2 regions of the Streptomyces sp. CA-294286 genome follow, and region 1 is predicted to be linked to the other one. Evidence: riboswitches for the same ligand, from Rfam matches in the RefSeq annotation. Region 1 holds a riboswitch; the other holds the start of a gene.
What was found. A riboswitch is a leader RNA that binds a small molecule or an ion and turns the genes downstream of it on or off. The one in region 1 is predicted to bind glycine.

Region 1 (3,400 bases):
CGACGTCCTGGTTGGCCTCCGTGACCTCGCCGGTCACCGGGGCGTACAGGTCGCTGACGGACTTCGTCGACTCCAGCTCGCCACAGGTCTCGCCCGCGGTGACCGTGTCGCCGACCTCGGGGAGCTGGGCGTAGACGACGTCACCGAGCGCGTTGGCCGCGAACTCCGTGATGCCGACCGTCGCGACGCCGTCCTCGGACGTCGCGACCCACTCGTGCTCCTTGCTGTAACGCAGCTGCTGGGGGTTGCTCATGGCTGAATTCTCCTGGATGCGGGGGAGTGCTGAGGAACAGGGTCTTACGTGATGAGACGGGCGTACGCCTCCGATGATGCGGCGTGCGTCACTTCTGGCGCTTGTAGAACGGCAGCGCCACGACCTGGTACGGCTCGTGCGTGCCGCGGATGTCGACGCCGACGCCCGTCGTGCCGGGAGCCGCGTGCGCGGCGTCGGCGTACGCCATCGCGATCGGCTTGCCCAGGGTCGGGGAGGGCGCGCCCGAGGTCACCTCGCCGACGACGCGGCCGTCGGCGACGACCTGGTAGCCGGAGCGCGGGACGCGGCGGCCCTCGGCGATCAGGCCCACCAGCTTGCGGGGCGGCGCGGACTCGGCCCGCTCGGCGGCAGCCTCCAGGGCGTCGCGGCCGACGAAGTCGCCGTCCTTCTCGAACTTGACGACCCGGCCGAGGCCCGCGTCGAAGGGGGTGAGCTTCGTCGTGAGCTCGTTGCCGTACAGCGGCATGCCCGCCTCCAGGCGCAGTGTGTCGCGGCAGGAGAGACCGCAGGGGATCAGGCCGACGCCCGCACCCGCCTCGGTCAGCGCCCGCCAGAGCTTCTCCGCGTGCTGCGGCTCGACGAACAACTCGAAGCCGTCCTCGCCGGTGTAGCCCGTACGGGCGATCAGCGCGGGGACGCCGGCCACGGTGCCGGGAAGGCCCGCGTAGTACTTGAGGCCGTCCAGGTCGGCGTCGGTGACGGACTTCAGGATGCCGGAGGACTCGGGGCCCTGAACGGCGAGCAGGGCGTACGCGTCGCGGTCGTCCCGTACGACGGCGTCGAAGCCCTCGGCGCGGGCCGTCAGGGCGTCCAGCACGACCTGGGCGTTGCCGGCGTTGGCGACGACCATGTACTCGGCGTCGGCGAGGCGGTAGACGATCAGGTCGTCGAGGATGCCGCCGTCCTCCTGGCAGATCATCGTGTACCGGGCGCGGCCGGGGCCCACGGTGCCGATGTTGCCGACGAGGGCGAAGTTCAGCAGGTCGACGGCCTGCGGACCGGTCACCGTGATCTCGCCCATGTGGGACAGGTCGAAGAGCCCGGCCTGCGTACGGACGGCGTTGTGCTCGTCGCGCTCCGAGGCGTACCGCAGCGGCATGTCCCAGCCCGCGAAGTCGGTCATGGTCGCACCGAGAGAGCGGTGCAGGGCGTCGAGGGCGGTCTTGCGAGGGGCAGCGGTGCTCATGAGGAAAGACTCCCAGGGCATGACGACGAGGACTGTCCTCCCCATCTGTCATCGGAACCTGAGAGGTTCGCCGCCGCATCCGCATGCGTCCGGCTTGCACCTTGGGTGGGGCCGCCCGGGGCGGCCCGCTTTTCAGATCTGCCTCGCCCGCGCGGTACGGGGCCTGAGAGATTCAAGGGAGGAGCTTGCTCCTTCGGCGTCCGGGGCACTGCTGCCCCGAACTCTCCCGCGCGGGTTCATTCGGCCGTTGTGAAGTTGGGTGATGCGCAGGGGGTGCCTGGCGCGCACATCATTGCACGCCCCCCCACGTCGGCAAATCGCTTGTCCCGTATTGCCTTTTCTTTACACTTCTTGGGCAAGGGTGAGGGTGTACCCGGCAGGGGGAGGGGTGAGGGCGTTGCAGCAGTCCAGCGGTCTGGCATGCGGGGTCGCCACGGCGGGGGTGGAGGCCGGCCTGCCGGCGGGCGCGAGGACGGTACGGCCGGGCCCGGCTCCGGTGGTCCGCGACCTCAGGGAACGGTCGGGGCGCAGCCCGCGCCGACTGATGTTCACGACCGGTGACGTGGTGGTGGTGTCCGGGCTGCCCGGCAGCGGCAAGTCCACGCTGATCCGGCGCGCGGCGACCGGGGTGCGGACGATCGACTCGCAGGACGTGCGGGAGCGCTGGGCCGAGCGGGTGCCGGACCGGCTTCCGTACGCCCTCTACCGGCCGCTGGTGCGGCTCGCGCACTACGCGGGGCTGCGGAGCGTGCTGCGCTCCGGGGCGAGCGTCGTCGTGCACGACTGCGGCACACAGGCATGGGTACGGCGGTGGCTGGCGCGCGAGGCGCGGCGGCGGGGCCGCGGGCTGCGCCTGGTCCTGCTGGACGTGGCGCCGGAGGTGGCCAGGGACGGACAGCGGGAGCGCGGACGCGGAGTGTCCGGCTACGCCTTCGCCCGGCACCGCAAGGCCGTCGGCACCCTGGTGCGCGACGCGGAGAACGAACGGCTGCCCGCGGGATGCGCCTCGGCGGTACTGCTCGACCGGGAGGCGGCGGCGGCCCTGCGGGAGATCGGCTTCGAGGGGGCCTGAGGGGTACGGGGACGGGGGCGGCCGGACCCCGGCTAGGCTCGTTCGCGCAGCGTGGGAGCGGGTGGAAGCCGAGAAGGGGAACGGTCCGTGGAGATACCGGAGACGAACGGCGCGTACGACGGAGCGGGGCCGGGCCCGTACGGCACCCCGGGTCCGTACGGCGTGCCGGAGGCGGGCGGCACATCGGGCCCGTACGGCGTGCAGGAGGCGGACGGCACGCAGGGCCCGTACGGCGCACCCGACCCGTACGGCGTGCAGGAGACGGGCGGAGCGCAGGGCGCGTACGGCACGCCGGGGCCGGGCGGGGCGCAGGGCGGGCCCCCCGCGGATGCCGACTGGCCCGGCAACGAGCTCGAAGAGGTGCTCGTCGCCTCCCTGGGCAGTCCCGCCGCCGGCCCCCGCATCGTCGAGGTCCTCGCCCGCAGCTCCCTGTGGGTTCCGCTGCCCAACGGCGGCGGCCCCGACAGCGGACCCCTCGACCTGCCCACCACGGAACTCGACGGCCAGGCGTACGTCCCCGTCTTCAGCTCCGAGCAGCAGTTCCGCCGCGTCGCCGGCCCCCGCATGCCGTTCGCGGTCGCGCCCGCCGTGCAGTTCGCCCGGGGGCTGCCGCCGCAGCTGGGCATCGTGGTGAACCCCGAGGGCGCCGTCGGCGTGCCGCTGCCGCCGCCCGCCGTGGCCGAACTGTGCAGGGCGGGACGTACGCCGCTGGACGGGCCGGCCACCGGGGGCCGGGTGCGGCTCTTCGAACCGGACTGGCAGGACGAACCGGTCGACTTCCTGGCCGCCGCGGCAGGCGAGTTCCAGCAGAGCGGCACCGTGGTGACCGCGCGCCGGACGCTCGCCAGCGTCGAGGGCGGGGATCCGG
Region 2 (3,400 bases), 4.1 Mb from region 1:
CGGGCGCAGTGGCGGGGTGGAGCAGGGCGTTCGCCTGAGGGTGGGGTAAGGGAGCGGGACGCTTCCGCGTGAGGTCCGCCTTCTTGCCCGCCCGTTTCGCCCCCGGGGGCGGCCCCGCCGCCCAAGGGGGCAGTGCAGGGTGGCGGGCCTTGCCGCTCAAGGGGATCGCGTGGGAGCGCGGCCCCGTCCTCCAAGCGGGTTGGCGTGGGGGCCGTCGCTCAGGAGGGCCGGCGTGCGAGCCGTTGTTCAAGGGGATGGCGCGCGAGCGCGGCCCCGTCGCCCGAGCGGGCTGGCGTGGGGGCGGTCGCTCAAAGGGGGCGGGGTAGGGGTCGTCGCCCAAGGGGCCCAAGGGGGCGGCGGAGGGGGCCGTCGCTCAAGGGGGATGCCGTGGGACGGCGCCGCGCCGTCAGCGGATTAGGGGGTTTCGTTGGCGAGGGTGCCGAAGTCCTGGTCGGGGGGTGCGGGTGCCGCGGCGGTGTGGAGGCCGTAGTGGCGGTAGAGCTGGAGCTCCTGTTCGGGAGAGAGGTGGCGGCCCACGCCGAAGTCGGGGGCGTCTTTGATCAGGGCCTTGTCGTACGGGATACGAAGGGTGTTGCCCACCAGGTCACTGGGTTCCAGGGGGACGAAGGCGTCCCTGCTGAAGAGGCCGGTGCGGACGGCGGCCCACTCCGGGACGCCGGTGGCGTCGTCCAGGTAGACCTCGTCCACTGTTCCGATCTTGGCGCCGTTGCGGTCGAGTGCCTTGCGGCCGATCAGGCTGCGCGGATCGATGTCGGTCTGCACGGTCCCTCCAACTGGTCGCCACTCCTGCTCGAACCCCCGTAAAGCACTACGAAAGAGCAGTTTTGAGAGCCTGGCCACTCGAGGACTCGGGAAGAGGGCGCGCTGGTAGGCTGGCGAAGGCTGCTGACCCCGTGCGGGAGAGTCCTCCGGTGCAATGTCCGGAGGCGCCGAAGGAGCAACTCCTCCCCGGAATCTCTCAGGCCCCTGTACCGCACGGACGAGGTCACTCTGGAAAGCAGGTCGGGTGACGGGCACGGCGTACGCCGGTGCGTGATTCGGCCTCACCGACGGTGAAAATCGGGGCGTCGATCGTGACGTTCCGGTGAAGCTCTCAGGTTGAGATGACAGAGGGGGAGGCCGTCCGGGTACCCGTGCCGTGGTGCCCCTCGCAGGTCGTGTCAGACCAGGAGGCCTTCCGCAGATGACCGCCAACCGTATTTCGCTCGAAGAGCTCGAACGTGGCATCCCCTTCGAGCAGCGTCACATCGGACCCGACGGCGAGGCGCAGGCCAAAATGCTTGCGCAGGTCGGTTACGGATCGCTGGACGAGCTGACCGACGCCGCGGTGCCGGACGCCATCCAGAACGCCGACGCGCTGGGGCTGCCCGACGCGCGCACCGAAGCCGAGGTGCTGGCGGAGCTGCGCACCCTCGCCGACCGGAACCAGGTCCTCGCCCCGATGATCGGGCTCGGGTACTACGGCACCTTCACTCCGCCGGTGATCCTGCGCAACGTCATGGAGAACCCGGCCTGGTACACGGCGTACACCCCCTACCAGCCGGAGATCTCGCAGGGCCGGCTGGAGGCGCTGCTCAACTTCCAGACCATGGTCGCCGACCTGACCGGCCTGCCGACCTCCGGCGCTTCGCTGCTCGACGAGGGCACGGCAGCCGCCGAGGCCATGTCGCTCGCGCGGCGCGTGGGCAAGGTCAAGAACGGTGTGTTCCTGGTGGATGCGGAAACGCTTCCGCAGACCGTCGCCGTGCTGCGGACCCGGGCCGAGCCGACGGGTGTGGAGGTCGTCGTCGCCGATCTGACGGCCGGAATCCCGGCCGAGGTGGCCGAGCGCGGCGTGTTCGGTGTGCTGCTGCAGTACCCGGGCGCCTCCGGAGCCGTCCGCGACATCAAGCCGGTGATCGAGCAGGCGCACGGGCTGGGTGCCGTCGTGACCGTTGCCGCCGACCTGCTCGCGCTCACCCTGCTGACGTCACCCGGTGAGCTGGGCGCGGACATCGCCGTCGGTACGACGCAGCGGTTCGGTGTCCCCATGGGCTTCGGTGGTCCGCACGCGGGGTTCATGGCCGTACGGGAGAAGTTCGCACGCAGCCTGCCCGGCCGCCTCGTGGGCGTGTCCGTGGACGCGGACGGCAACAAGGCGTACCGGCTGGCTCTGCAGACCCGTGAGCAGCACATCCGTCGTGAGAAGGCGACGAGCAACATCTGTACGGCGCAGGTGCTGCTCGCCGTGATGGCAGGGATGTACGCCGTCTATCACGGTCCGGAAGGACTCAAGGGGATCGCGCGGCGCACGCACCGCTACGCGTCGATCCTGGCCGAGGGACTGCGTGCGGGCGGCGTGGACGTCGTGCACGGACAGTACTTCGACACGCTGACCGTACGGGTGCCGGGCCGGGCCGCCGACGTGGTGGCCGCCGCCCGCGATCACGGCGTGAACGTACGGCTCGTGGACCAGGACCTGGTGTCCGTGGCTTGCGACGAGACCACCGCGCGCGCCCAAGTGGCGGCGGTCTGGGCCGCGTTCGGTGTCGAGGGCGACATCGAGGCGCTGGACGGCACCGTCGGCGAGGCGCTGCCCGAGGGCCTGCTGCGCACCGACGAGTTCATGGCCCACCCGGTCTTCCACCAGCACCGTTCCGAGACGGCCATGCTGCGGTACCTGCGCAGGCTCGCCGACCGCGACTACGCGTTGGACCGCGGCATGATCCCGCTCGGCTCCTGCACCATGAAGCTGAACGCGACCACCGAGATGGAGCCGGTGACCTGGCCCGAGTTCGGGCAGATGCACCCCTTCGCGCCGGTCGAGCAGGCCGCCGGCTACCTCACCCTCATCCGTGAGCTGGAGGAGCGTCTGGCGGAGGTCACCGGCTACGACGCGGTGTCCATCCAGCCCAACGCCGGGTCGCAGGGCGAGCTCGCCGGGCTGTTGGCCGTACGGGCGTACCACCGCGCCAACGGTGACGAGCAGCGCACGGTCTGTCTGATCCCGTCCTCCGCGCACGGCACGAACGCGGCGAGCGCGGTCATGGCCGGGATGAAGGTCGTCGTGGTGAAGACCGCCGACGACGGCGAGGTCGACGTCGAGGACCTGCGGGCGAAGATCGAGCAGTACCGGGACGAGCTGTCGGTCCTGATGATCACCTACCCGTCCACGCACGGCGTCTTCGAGGAGCACGTCGCCGACATCTGCGCGACCGTGCACGAGGCCGGCGGCCAGGTGTACGTCGACGGCGCCAACCTCAACGCGCTGGTGGGCCTCGCCAAGCCCGGCAAGTTCGGCGGCGACGTGAGCCACCTGAACCTGCACAAGACCTTCTGCATCCCGCACGGCGGCGGCGGCCCGGGTGTCGGCCCGGTCGGTGTGCGTGCGCACCTCGCC

Region 2: another riboswitch for glycine. It lies ahead of gcvP (aminomethyl-transferring glycine dehydrogenase); the one in region 1 lies ahead of gcvT (glycine cleavage system aminomethyltransferase GcvT).

Annotation. Positions count from the first base shown of each region.
Region 1 covers NZ_CP192005.1:1,360,274-1,363,673, reverse strand. The annotation lists gene gcvH (glycine cleavage system protein GcvH) at 1-253, opposite strand, end outside; gene gcvT (glycine cleavage system aminomethyltransferase GcvT) at 342-1,460, opposite strand; glycine riboswitch at 1,496-1,602, opposite strand; glycine riboswitch at 1,603-1,699, opposite strand; gene ACQPZG_RS10625 (AAA family ATPase) at 1,858-2,532, shown strand; gene ACQPZG_RS10620 (enhanced serine sensitivity protein SseB) at 2,893-3,400, shown strand, end outside.
Region 2 covers NZ_CP192005.1:5,502,664-5,506,063, forward strand. The annotation lists gene ACQPZG_RS29045 (PRC-barrel domain-containing protein) at 415-783, opposite strand; glycine riboswitch at 908-1,005, shown strand; gene gcvP (aminomethyl-transferring glycine dehydrogenase) at 1,205-3,400, shown strand, end outside.